Regions from separate parts of the Heyndrickxia sporothermodurans genome, predicted to be linked through region 3. Evidence: a T-box and tRNA genes for the amino acid it is inferred to sense, from the RefSeq annotation. Region 3 holds a T-box; the other regions hold tRNA genes.

Region 1 (4,634 bases), on a different contig from region 3:
ATCTTGTGTTTTACCACAAAACGAACATTTTAATTGTTGCTTTTCATCGTTGAATTTAAACAATGAGATTCACCCCTTATTAAAAACTTTCGAATAATTGACCGATATTTCAAAAAAGATTAATTAAATGTGTACTATCTTTTGTAAAGTACCAATCCGTTTATTAATTGTTACACTTCATCGAAAGATAAAACCATTTACTTAATACTTTTCAAGAAACTGGCTTTGTTGGAACACTTTAAAAATAGTTATGTATTGGATTGTAACATATTTCTTTGTTGGACAGGAAATTTTAAAGCTTACTTATTTTATTTCGCCATTAATTGTTTATTTTCCTACTTAATCAAGACTTTCCCGAAAATAAGTTTTATATTCTTCGTATGTATATATTTTTTTACTTGGTCGTAAAAAATTTATGTATTTTATAAAACAAGACACGAATATGTCGTGCCTTGTTTTATATTAATATCCATTATTTTATATTATTCTACAGTCTTGCTGTTTTGTACAAGAAATTCAACTGCTTTGCGAATTTTTACGTCTCTTTTTACAGTGTCTAATCCGCCAAGTGCTTGTTTAATATCGTCCGCAGACATATTGTACATAGTAGTCATTTTATTAATTTCTTCTTCAGCTTCTTCGTCTGATACTTCAATTTTTTCAGTTTCAGCGATAGCTTCTAAAGTAAGATTCATTCGAACCCGTTTCGCAGCATCTTCCTTCATTTGATCACGAAGTGCTTGTTCGTCTTGACCTGAGAATTGGAAGTACAACTCAAGGTTCATACCTTGCATTTGTAAACGTTGTTCGAATTCCTGCATCATGCGATCCACTTCGGTATTGATCATCGCTTCAGGAATATCAACTTCAGCATTTTCAGAAGCTTTTTCTACAACAGCATCTTGAATCGCATGTTCTGCTTCATGCTCTTTAGAATGTTTTAAGTTAGCTTTTGTTTTTTCTTTAAGTTCTGCAAGTGTTTCTACTTCACTATCAACATCTTTTGCAAACTCATCATCTAATTCAGGTAGTTCTTTTGTTTTAATTTCATGTACAGTTACTTTAAACGTAGCTGGTTGACCTGCTAATTCAGCAGCATGGTATTCTTCCGGGAATGTTACTTCCACATCTTTTTCTTCGCCTGCTTTTGCTCCAACTAATTGTTCTTCAAAACCAGGAATGAAGCTATTAGATCCAAGAACTAGTGAGTAGTTATCTGCTTTACCGCCTTCGAATGCTTCGCCATTAACAAAACCTTCAAAGTCGATGACTACAGTGTCACCATTTTCAGCCGGTCCTTCTTCTTTAAGGACTAATTCAGCATGACGTTCTTGTAATGTTTTTAGTTCATTTTCAACATCTTCATCTGTTACTTCTGTATCAAATTTTTCAACTTCCAATCCTTTATACTCGCCAAGTTTAACCTCAGGCTTAACAGTGATTGTCGCTTTGAAAATAAGTTCTTTTCCTTTTTCCATTTGCTCGATATCGATTTCAGGGCGATCTACTGGTTCAATTCCAGTTTCTTCAATCGCTTGTGAATATGCATCCGGAAGAAGAATATCTAACGCATCTTGGTATAAAGATTCTACACCAAAACGTTGTTCGAACATTCCACGAGGCATTTTCCCTTTACGGAATCCCGGAACATTAACTTGTTTTACAACTTTTTTGAAGGCACCGTCCAAAGCTGTTTTTACAGTTTCAGCATCAACTTCTACTGTCAGTACTCCTTGGTTTCCTTCAAGCTTTTCCCATTTTGCTGACATACCTTTCCCTCCAACGATCTATATTTTGATAGTGTAATGAACAGATGTAATAGATAACACTTTTAATGATTGCCATTACTAATATAAATGAAAACACATTACAACCCTTTCATTATAACATACGTTTTTTCTGTTTCAAGAAGGAGCTATATAATCGGTAAAGAAATTTCTTCAAGTTTTTTTAGAAAGGTAATTGCTTTTACTAGACTTGCAGCATTTACTTGATTCTCTTCAGCTATTTTTTCTAAATCCAGTGTTTCACCGTATAATTCTTGTCCAAAACATCGATAGGTTAAACACCATAATATAGGATCTTCCGGCACAAGTTCAAAGGGATAGAGTAAGAAAAAATGTCGATCCACGATGTCTTTCATTTGTTGATATAATGTCGGATTATTGTTTTCTAACCCGACTTTTAATTTTTCCAGTAATACGATATAAAAGGGTGTTTCAAAAATTTGCGGTAACTGTACTGGTATAAACGTTCCCTCATTATTAAATTTTTCTACTTGAATTTCTTTTTCTACACCATGCTCTTTTAAGACATTCAATATCATAGTTTTTAAAAAAGGATGAGCTGACTTTTTCCTCACGTATTGTGTTAATTCATCTATGTATGGATGAATATTTTGGTTAGAAAGTTGTGCAACTTTGTATATGTTTTCTTTTATATTATCTGATAAAAAAAATGGATTCTCCGGAATATTCGCTTGTTGATTAAACTGTAGGTTATTCGACTCGGATCGATTTTGACTAAATTGCAACAGTTTTTTATAATGCTCAATTTTTTCTAAAGGAACTTCATTTTCATCTAGCAAAGTACTAATTGTATGTATGATTTCCTCATGATTGCTAAGTTGTATCAAAATCATTAAGTAAACATCAATAATTTCAAAATAGTTTCCTATACCTTGATGCAATAAATAATGACATACTTCTTTCGCCTTTTCATAATTGCCACTTTCATACAATGCAATTAAATAGGCTGTTCCAATTTCGGGATTTTCGGGATCTATTTCATTCGCTTGACCTAAAAAATCTACTGCTTCAGTAAATTGATGATTATCTAAATGAGCTATCCCCATTTCCAAGAGACGATCCTTTAACCCTGGAAAAAGTACAATTTTTTGATCACTTTTCTCATTTTTGTTTTTTTCCATTATAAGTCCGCCTTTTCCGATGTGTTTCTTAGCCAACATCAAGTAATGACAAGTTTAAGTTTAGCATGTTTTTATTTACAAAACAAAAACCCTAGTGATCGTTCATAAACTAGTGAAAAAACAAAAAAACTTACACGAATGTAAGTTTTTTTGTTTTCATATGACGTCCCAGGAGGGATTCGAACCCCCGACCCACAGCTTAGAAGGCTGTTGCTCTATCCAGCTGAGCTACTGGGACAGATAATTATGTATTCTCGACTGTAAAAAATCATTGCGTTCATCGAGGACATTTTTAATTATATATGGGTTGTTGTGTTCTGTCAACAGTTTTTTCGTTTTTTCATTTTAAATTGCAGTCTGACTTTCAGACTGCAATTTAAAATACCTATAATGTAAATGTTTGCCGAAGGTCGACCAATTCTTCATGAAGATCGGAAAAGAATTTCGTTGTGATTGAATGATCATTTTTTTCAACGATTGCATATGTTTTTTCTTTACGACCTCGAGGCATTAGTAAGCTACCGGGATTTAAATATAAAGTCCCATTAATCATCTCTGCACCGAGCATATGTGAATGGCCAAAAAAGACAAAATCCGCACCTACTTCTTTTGCTTTATACGAAAGATTCAAAAGCGTCATTTTCACATTATAATGATGACCATGCGTAATAAATATTTTATTCCCATCAATATTTTCTTTTATATCAAGGGGAAATTGGCGGTCATAATCACAATTACCTCGAACGACTAAATAGCCGCTTATTTCTTCGTCATTTGCCATTAGTTCCGAATCACCGCAATGAATCATCGCATCGACCTTATTTTCATATTTTTCTTTTAATTGTTTTAATTCCTCGCGTAAACCATGGCTATCACTAACAATTAATAATTTCATTTTTGATCACCTAAATCAAATAAATTTTGCAAAATTGCAGGAAGCTTGTTTACTGCTTTCGCTCGATGACTAATTCGGTTTTTTTCCTCTGATGATAATTCTGCCATTGTAAGTCCTTTATCTTTAATAAAAAAAATCGGATCATACCCAAAACCATTATCCCCTTTACGTTCGCGAAGTATTTCACCTTCACACGTCCCGGAAACAGTAATCGTTTCTTCACCGGGAATAGCGATGGCCAACGCACAGTAAAATTTGGCACTTCGATCATCATTCGGTATATCGATCATTTCTTCTAAAACCTTATCAATATTTGCCTCATCATTTTTATCTTCTCCTGCATATCTTGCAGAGTAAATACCAGGTCTGCCATCTAAGGCATCAATGACCAAACCGCTATCATCTGCAATCGTCATTATATTATATTGTTGTGATATCGTTTCTGCTTTTAAGATTGCATTTTCCTCAAACGTACTGCCTGTCTCTTCCACGTCAATTGCATCGGGAAAATCCAATAAAGTCTTTACTTTAATATTAAAGGTTGAAAACATTTTTTCAAATTCTTTTGCCTTGCCTTTATTTTTGGTTGCAATAATCACTTGTTTTTCCATTTTTCTATTCCTCATCACGATTATTTTCTATTTTCGCTGAAATTTCACCTAGTGCTTGTTTTTGGATACTAAACAACTCATTCAGTCCATGCTTTGCAGCTTCAATTAATTGTTGCAGCTCTTCTGAAGAAAACGTTGCTTCTTCCCCCGTTCCTTGTAATTCAACAAATTTCCCCTCACCAGTCATAACAACATTCAT
Region 2 (4,634 bases), on a different contig from region 3:
CAAAAAATTGTAACGAATACTTTCGTTTGGACAGGCGGAGTTCAAGGAAATCCACTAGTTGGCGAATCAGGTCTTGAAGTAAACCGCGGCCGTGCAACTGTGAATGAACATCTTCAATCCGTTTCCCACCCTGACGTATTTGTTGTCGGCGACAGTGCCGTATTAATGGCACCAAATGGTCGTCCATACGCACCAACTGCACAAAACGCATGGCAAATGGGCGAACTTGTTGGCTACAACGTATTCGCTTCATTAGAAGGGAAAAAACTAGAAGAATTCTCTCCAGTTGACTCTGGTACACTTGCAAGCCTAGGACGCAAAGATGCTGTTGCTATTATCGGAGGAAACCAAACTCCACTTAAAGGATTACCAGCATCAATGATGAAAGAAGCAAGCAACATCCGCTATTTATCACATATTAAAGGACTATTTAGTTTAGCTTATTAATCAACATGGTCATATATTTTTAATTATAAAATCCGGGCTAAAATGCCCGGTTTATTTTTTGGGAAAGTGCTTGAAAAATGCATAGGTATCTGTTCTTTACCTATACATTTTTGGATGAATGATTGAAAAATGTATAGGTACCTTTGCTTCGCTTATACATTTTTGGATGGGTGCTTGTAAAATGTATAGGTTTCTGCGCTTCGCTTATACATTTTTGGATGCATGCTTGTAAAATGTATAGGTTTCTGTGCTTTGCTTATACATTTTTGGATGGGTGCTTGTAAAATGTATAAGTATCTGTGCTTTGCTTATACATTTTTGGATGGGTGCTTGTAAAATGTATAAGTATCTGTGCTTTGCTTATACATTTTTGGATGGGTGCTTGTAGAATGTATAGGTTTCTGTGCTTTGCTTATACATTTTAGATGGGAATATCGTAAAATATATAAGTATCTATTCTTTGCTTATACATTTTGGATAGGGATATTGTAAAATGCATAAGTATCTGTGCTTCGCTTATGCATTTTTAAATAGATACTTGTAAAATGAATATGCAGCTAAAACTCGATTTGGTATCTTATCAGATCCCTATTGTTCCAATTCAATGAATATTAATAAAGTATTACAATATAATTTTCTTTTCAAACACTATTAATTCCTTTATAATATATAATGCACATTAAAAAAGCCTTCATATCATGGCTCCGTAGCTCAGCGGATAGAGCGTTGGTTTCCTAAACCATGCGTCGGAGGTTCGAGTCCTCTCGGGGCCGTTATACCAAGTTATAACAACGTTTATAGGACATTGAGGTAATCGTTATGCTAGTTAATAGCCCCGTTTTACGGGTGTAAAAGTATACCTCTTTTAAAGAACCGTATTCAGTGGATTATTCCTTTGATACGGTTTATTTTTTTGCCTATGAATTTTACACTATTAAAAGGGATTATAATCCAAAGAAAATTAAAGTATTCGTTCTTGTCTATTAAAATTATTTATGGATTAGCCCGAATTTTTTTAAATATTACGTAATCAAACCGGATAGTTTATAGTGAATCCTCCTAGGTTAAACTTATTAAAAACATCGAAAGGTTTGTTTGCATAATGTCAAGAGCAAAGACTAGAAAAAAGAACCTGTGGAACCAACGTACTACATATGTGGCATTAGGGTTAATTATTTTTATCGGGTTGACTGAATCGGAAGAGGGTAGACGACTGCTTTCATGGATATTTATTATATTATTGATTACCGGTCTTGCTTACGGATATTATTATTTTTTCATACGAAAGAAGAATTTTACACATATTGTCGATCTATACGAAGTTGACAAAATGGACGGCTATGATTTCGAGAGGTATCTTGTTCCTCTATTCACGTGCATCGGATATAATGTGGTGGTTACTAAAGGATCCGGCGATTACGGAGCAGATTTAATACTTAAGAAGAAACGTAAAAAATATGTGGTACAAGCTAAACGTTATAGTAGCAGTATTGGGGTCGCAGCGATTCAGCAAGTCGTTGGAGCAATCAGATATTATAAAGCGGACGGTGCGATGGTCGTAACTAATCAATACTTTACGCCAGCAGCTGAGGAATTAGCGAAGCATAACCGCGTAAAGTTAATTGATCGTGACGAATTGACTTATATGATTAAAACTTATAAAAGTAGGTACGATAAATGACGGCAGAATACCTCGTATTTTTCGGGCTGCTTCTGTTAGGAATTATGTTTGCCATTAACTTTAAAACCGTGCAGCCAGTTCGATCTGACGCACAAATCCAGCGTTCGAAATGTGAAAGTTATATTGAGGCGCGCTTATATGATGCGTTGGTATATAGAGGCTACAACGTCCACACGCAAGTTAATTGCGGTCCCTATCGCATTGATTTAACGGTTCCTAGCCTTCGGTTAGCGATTGAGTGCGACGGAAAGGATTACCATAGCTCACCGGAACAAAAAAAACATGACCGCAGAAAAAACGCTTATTTACGGAAGCATGGATGGAAAGTAATGCGGTTTAGTGGACGTCAAATAAACCGAGAATTACCGAGAGTGCTGGCAAAAATCGAATCTGCCATAAGTTAACCCCGCCTTTATAGACGGGGATTTCCTTTTATACGTTAAGCTCATTAATGTGAAGAATACTTCCTCAGAACTACCAAAGCCAGCCTAGATCCAATGGTACAATAAAGAAAGCTTTAACAAAATTTTTTATTCAGAAATACGGATTTAATAAAACAATAGCTAAATATATTGCAAAAGCATTTGTCTTAATAGTTTTTAAAAAAATTTATTAGAAGTGGGTTGTTATGAGTAAAAAATATCAAATTTATCTGGGAATTCTATTGTTTTTAACTGTTGCTGGGTTTTTTGTTAATATGATAATAGATTCGCAGCATCTATGGATTAGAGGTTATAATTTATTAGTTGTTATTCTTTGGGGAATATTTATATTTAGCGGACGGAAAAACAATGATTACAAAAATTTTTAGCCCTCTCAAATGAGAAGGGCTGTTTTTGTGTAATCATGTTGGAATATTAATCTGATGGAAACATCCTTTTTATTTATATAAAATTCCCTTTTTGTAATCTCCTAAAATATGCATAATAATCCTCTAAATCCAACTTGCTCCCGCTAATTAATCTGCGGAACAACTCATTACCCATTATGGTAATAAGCAGGAAATCTTCCCCCTCCAATCGAATACCCATAGAAGAATACAAACGGAGGTAAAACTATGAACCTATTAACTGGCGAAACAATAAAATTAACAGCTTTAACTGAGGACGATTTAACTTCAATCACTACTTGGTTTGAAAATACAACTTTTACCCAACTTTTCGACGCATTGCCGGCTGTACCTAAAACGAAGTCAGAACTAACTAGTTGGTATGAGGAGTTTACGGATACGAATACACAATTTCTGTTTGCCATTCGAACCCGGAACAAGAACAATTTCATAGGTTATATTGAGATTGACGGGATTTTATGGAATCACGGGGTTGGTTGGATTTCCATCGCGATTGGAGATAACAACAATCGCGGAAAAGGATATGGCTATGAAAGCATGGAACTTGCATTAGACTTTGCCTTTTACGAACTAAATTTGAACCGTGTTCAGCTAACAGTCTTTGATTACAATCAATCAGCCATCTCCTTATATAAAAAGCTAGGTTTCCAACAAGAGGGAAGTTATCGTGAGTTCATTCACCGATATGGAAAAAGGCATGATATGCTCCTATTTGGTCTATTAAAAAGAGAATGGGAAAGTAGAACAGAAAAACTTGAATAATTAGTGAAAAAAGATGAAATTTCAATCATGCGTCCGCATACCTTTTATAATAAAGGGGATGAAGATGATGTTTGAATGGATAACGACGATTGGTGTTCTTGTGACAGTTGTAGGATTTGGGTGTTGGCTGTTTATTTATTCTTTTAAACTAGCAGTAGACCCGGAAGATGCGTACAGGATTGATCCCATACCAAAAGAAAATGAGGAATGGCACCAATAGGATGTTGGTGTCTTTTTTTTTGATCAACAATTCTTGTGAAACACATGACTTATGGTAAAATTTTATTATTAAAATATAGGAGTTTTTACATAGTGAGGAATACAAACTACCTTCGCGCGTTGAACTATCTCTCACAATTTAATACTCGTACGATGAATCGAACAAATGGCTTACACCATCAAATCATGCAGGATTTACTGAATTTGTTTTCAATTCGTCCACATGATTTCAAACTTGTTCAGATTACTGGGTCTTGCGGTAAGGGAAGTACAGCTCACTTTATTTCCTCCATCCTGTCTTATCATTCCTACCGCCATGGGTTATTTACGGGACCACATCTTAATCGGTATGAAGAACGATTTATGTGCAATGGTGAAATGATTGAACAAGATGAATTTTCGGCAATTGTTTTGGAAGTAGAAAAGAAACTAAGCGGTTATCATTATGAGCAAGAAGTTGGACATATGCATGTTATGATCGTCATCGCTCTGCTATTTTTTCAAAGAAAAGGAATTGATCTAATTATCTTTGAAAATGGTGTCGGTGGAAAAGCAGATCCGTCTAATATTTTTGACCCGATCATTGCGGTACTAACCGAAATTACACTGGACCACTCCCATTTGCTCGGATCGACGATTGAAGAAATTATTATTGATAAATCATGTATTATTAAG
Region 3 (4,634 bases):
CTATATATTTCTCTACCAAATGTATCAATATGATTTTTCAAATTTTCATTATTTATTTCTTCATATTGCACGATGTCAAAGAAATAAGGTAGTGGAAATTCTTCGTTTAAAAGATCGTCCAACTGATAAAGCGTTTTACTAGTCACATTTTTACCTGATATCGCAATATCGACATCTGACCCTTTTTTATAGTTCCCTAGAGCCCTACTCCCAAAAATGATCGCTTTATCAATTTCTTTTAAATTTTCCATTGCTCTTTGTATATACTCAAAATCTCGATCCAATAATCCAAACATCGAATCATTCCTTTGAAAGTTTATCATATAATGATTTAAAAATTGGAACATAAATTTTATACAGTTTTCACAATTGAAACATCCTAACTTCTTTTAACCAATTTTACTTGTTGTCCCAGCAAAAATCCACCGATATAACGTCCATATCCATGCTCATTAGGATAAAAGACATTCCTTTTTGTTTTACATCCGATTGGGTGTCGGCAGCCCCAGTACGGTCAATGCATCGCCAATTGTTTCTTTGAATTTTAACGTAAGCCAAAGTCTAAACGCCTTTTTGTCATTATCGGCTTTAATAATTGGGCAGGCTGCATAGAAGTTATTGAACAAAGTTGCTAACTCATGTGCGTACGTACATATTCTGTGCGGTGATAATTCTTTAACAGCCGTATAAAGAGTATCCTGCCAAGTGGCGATATGTCTGAGTAGTGCGTATTCAGCCTTATCCATCTGATTTATTTTGTCCGGAACCAATTGCTCCGAATATAAGTCAACTTCGGCTTTACTTAAAATGCTAACTGCACGAGCATGGGAATACATTAAATACACACCCGTATTTCCTGTCACTTCTGTCGCCTGTTGGATATCAAAAACGACCTCGGTTAATAAACTAAAACGAAGAAGGTAGTAACGGATCGATGCTACCGCAATTGTTCTACTCGACAAACCACTTTTATCTGAACGTTTATTTTCAATAATCCCTTCCATAAGATCAACTAAATCAGATATTTTTATTCCTATTCCTTGTCTTCCAGACATGGCATACGATGCTTTTCCATCTGTTGTATCTAAACCAAGTTCCTTCGCAGCCGCTGGGCTTAATGAAACGACACCGTAACTGACATGTCGAAGTTTCTCAGCCTGTTTTGTATATCCCAATATTTCAAGTGCTTGTTTCACCATTGCTTGCGGGTATTCTTGTCTGTGGTCAATAACATTGATGACGAAGTCCGCTTGACCAAATGACGCATCCGTTCCATTCATACTCGTTGTCCATAAACCTTCTGTAAAACGTTTATACATAAAGTCCTTTTCCAGCAATCCAAATTTCCATAGATGATAAGCAATGTCTTTTGCTGTATAAGTTAAAATGCCATTGGATCGAACTAAAACTTTATCCATACTATGTTCGGATTCGGTATCTTCTGCGACAGTTGTAGGCTGTTTCAACACCCAGCACCCCTTCAACTTACCGGAAGTTTCTTGGTGAAAATGTTCTGTTTGTTTAAGTAAGTTAAACGCCGCAGTCAAAAATCCTTCCCTTACAATATTGCTTTCCCATACTAACAAATCATAATGAATGTCAAACTCATTCATTTCTTCGATATGTTCGCGAACAATTCGATCTACAACAAGCAACCCGACCCAAGACAAATTTTCATTCCCCTCTTCAAGTGAATGTAAAACATTTGTCCTTTGTTCAAGTAATGAAGGATTTTTTTCATACTGCTTATTTACCGTGGAGTATATATCCCAACAGAAATCACCAAAACGAGAGTGCTCCTTTTTATATGGAATATTTAAAATACCAACAACTGTGTCTGCAAGCTGATTCCCTAAATCATCGATATAATTATGCACTTCGACCTTATATCCCGCTCTTTTTAAAAGTCGTACAAGAGAATCACCAATACACGAATTTCTTAAGTGGCCAATATGAGCCGATTTGTTCGGATTGATAGATGTATGTTCAATGACTACTTTTTCTCCGTTGTTCAAAGGAAAAGTGAAATCCCTCTGAGACCACTGATTCCAATCGATATACATATTGATAAATCCCGGTGGTGCGACTTCAATTTTGTTAACCAAATTCTTCAAGTACCCATCTTGCTCCAGTTTGTTTTTCAACATTCCCGCAATTTGAATTGGTGCTTTTCTCAAAACTTTTGCAAGCTGCATGGCAATATTCGTTGAATAATCGCCATGTTCCAAATGTGATGGCTGTTCAACAGAAATTTTCAAATCCTCATTGTAGTTGAGACCTATTTCTTGAAAAAGACTTATCACAGACTTTTCGATGTTGTTTATAATCAATTGGCTTATCATAAAAAAACCTCCTTTAAATAAAAAAAAGCCTTCATCTCCTTAAAAAGAGACGAAAGCTTTGCATTCGCGGTACCACTCTTGTTGTTAAACTTACCGTTTAACCACTCAATAAGATAACGGTCTTAGCCGTGACTTCCTACTAATACATTCAAAAGTCATTCTCATGGGTCCGTTTCACTGTTAACTCGGTACCGGCTTTCACCAACCCGGCTCGCTTTGACTCTCATCAACAATTACTCTCCCAGTCCTAGAAACTGTAGTATTTTTAAACATTATATCCAAATAAACAAAAAAGTCAATCTTTATTAAGTACCACAGAAAGTTCGGTAAGGTGTAGTTGACTTTGGCAGTTTGGCGTATTCAACTTGTTCATCAGAGTGTTCATAAGGATTTGAAAGTACATTCAACAGCCTATCCATCACACAAAAGTCTTCGTTTTCAACCGCGGCTTCTAGTGCTTCTTCCACCCGATGATTCCGTGGAATCACTGCAGGATTGCTATGTCTCATCAATTGATTTGATTCTGCTTTCGATTCCGGTTGTCTACCAAGTCTTGATTGCCAGCGCTCATACCACTGAGCAAACTCCTGTGTTCCAAATAAATTATTATTATCACGCTTATCAAACGTTAAAGCAATAAAAGTATTCGTATAATCCGCTTGGTGTTTTTTCATTAAATCAAGGAGATCCTTAATAATGGAATCATCTTGTTCCTCTTCGTTAAAAATTCCTAGTTTCGCTCTCATTCCTGCGATCCAATAGGAGTGATATAGTTCGCCAAATTTTGAAATCTCACCTTGGGCCAGCTTAACCGCCTGCTCTAGATTATCATGCAAAAGCGGCAATAAAGATTCAGCAAAACGAGAAAGATTCCATGCTGCCATATACGGCTGATTGCCATAAGCATAGCGTCCTTGAATGTCAATCGAACTAAATACCGTTTCAGGATCATATGTATCCATGAATGCACATGGACCATAATCGATCGTTTCTCCACTAATCGTCATATTATCCGTGTTCATTACGCCATGAACAAAACCAACTAGTTGCCATTTAGCGATCAGTTTAGCTTGGCGATTAATTACTTCCTCAAGTAATGAAAGATATCGGTTTTCAATATTCTCAAGCTCTGGATAATGCCGCTGTATTGTATAATCAGCCAAAATTTTAAGTTCCTCCACTTTACCCAAATTAGCGACATATTGAAAAGTGCCGACACGAATATGACTGGCAGCTACACGGGTCAATATTGCACCTGTTAGTTCCGTTTCTCGGATAATTGACTCACCCGTTGTTACTACGGCCAGACTACGGGTGGTTGGAATTCCAAGAGCATGCATGGCTTCACTAATAATGTATTCCCGCAACATCGGGCCAAGTGCCGCGCGACCATCTCCCCCTCTTGAATAAGGCGTTCTGCCTGCACCCTTTAACTGGACATCAAACCTCTCACCTTGGGGAGTAATCTGCTCACCTAGAAGCACTGCCCTTCCGTCCCCTAACATAGTAAAATGCCCAAATTGATGACCTGCATACGCTTGAGCAATCGGGGCTGCACCTTCAGGAATCTTATTCCCCGCAAGCATTGCTACCCCATCATCACTTTGCAACTCCTTAACGTTCAAACCCAAGGATTTTACGATCTGATCATTGAGAATGATCAACTTAGGCGCCTGTACAGGTGTTGGGTTGGTGGGAGAAAAAAATAACTTTGGCAGACGAGCATAACTATTGTCAAAATTCCATCCAAATTCCTTATTTGCTATCATTGATTCTCCATCCTTATTTGTATTTTCGTTCATGAATACTATCGTACTTATACCACCCATATTACACAAAAAGATAGTTAAAAGACATTATGTTTAATTTCTACTCTCAGCGATTTATTATGCTGACGTATTCGCAGATTTCAAATTTTTTCAATAATCGACTAAATCCAACCTGTTCTTTTCTTAATCAAACGTTTGATTAAATAATGGATAAAACGCTTCGTTACTGACTTTTGACTGAATGTAAAGAAAAAAATATGTCGAATAAGAAAGTGGTTTTTTCCATAAAAAAAGAGAGTATTCACTTACCCCTTAGGGAAATACCAATTTAAAATTTTTCGGAACAGCAATCTTGTCTGTAGAAAGTTATTTAGTTCAAATTACTACTATCAACAAACAACGTAGAGTATAATAACGAGTAGCTATCATGGTTAAACTAACTAGAACAACAACTATTGGAGGTAATAAAAATGGTCTTGCCTAATTTTGAGGATAATTTACAGAAATATGCAAAACTTTTAGT

Evidence for each region. A T-box is a leader RNA that pairs with one kind of tRNA and senses whether it is charged. The one in region 3 lies ahead of B5V89_RS00835 (arginine--tRNA ligase), so its partner is inferred to be a tRNA-Arg.
Region 1: it encodes a tRNA-Arg, which carries the amino acid that the T-box ahead of B5V89_RS00835 (arginine--tRNA ligase) is inferred to sense. The anticodon was not compared.
Region 2: it encodes a tRNA-Arg, which carries the amino acid that the T-box ahead of B5V89_RS00835 (arginine--tRNA ligase) is inferred to sense. The anticodon was not compared.

Annotation. Positions count from the first base shown of each region.
Region 1 is NZ_NAZB01000008.1:162,869-167,502, reverse strand. It holds gene clpX (ATP-dependent protease ATP-binding subunit ClpX) at 1-63, opposite strand, end outside; gene tig (trigger factor) at 483-1,769, opposite strand; gene B5V89_RS02580 (tetratricopeptide repeat protein) at 1,916-2,929, opposite strand; tRNA gene B5V89_RS02575 (tRNA-Arg) at 3,094-3,167, opposite strand; gene B5V89_RS02570 (metallophosphoesterase) at 3,315-3,824, opposite strand; gene B5V89_RS02565 (XTP/dITP diphosphatase) at 3,821-4,435, opposite strand; gene rph (ribonuclease PH) at 4,440-4,634, opposite strand, start outside.
Region 2 is NZ_NAZB01000034.1:38,835-43,468, forward strand. It holds gene B5V89_RS14630 (NAD(P)/FAD-dependent oxidoreductase) at 1-447, shown strand, start outside; tRNA gene B5V89_RS14635 (tRNA-Arg) at 1,148-1,220, shown strand; gene B5V89_RS14640 (restriction endonuclease) at 1,550-2,128, shown strand; gene B5V89_RS14645 (endonuclease domain-containing protein) at 2,173-2,532, shown strand; gene B5V89_RS14655 (GNAT family N-acetyltransferase) at 3,186-3,740, shown strand; gene B5V89_RS20140 (hypothetical protein) at 3,808-3,960, shown strand; gene B5V89_RS14660 (bifunctional folylpolyglutamate synthase/dihydrofolate synthase) at 4,053-4,634, shown strand, end outside.
Region 3 is NZ_NAZB01000004.1:49,805-54,438, reverse strand. It holds gene B5V89_RS00840 (nucleotidyltransferase domain-containing protein) at 1-296, opposite strand, end outside; gene B5V89_RS00835 (arginine--tRNA ligase) at 480-2,342, opposite strand; T-box leader at 2,385-2,600, opposite strand; gene B5V89_RS00830 (protein adenylyltransferase SelO) at 2,648-4,111, opposite strand; gene B5V89_RS00825 (aminopeptidase) at 4,582-4,634, shown strand, end outside.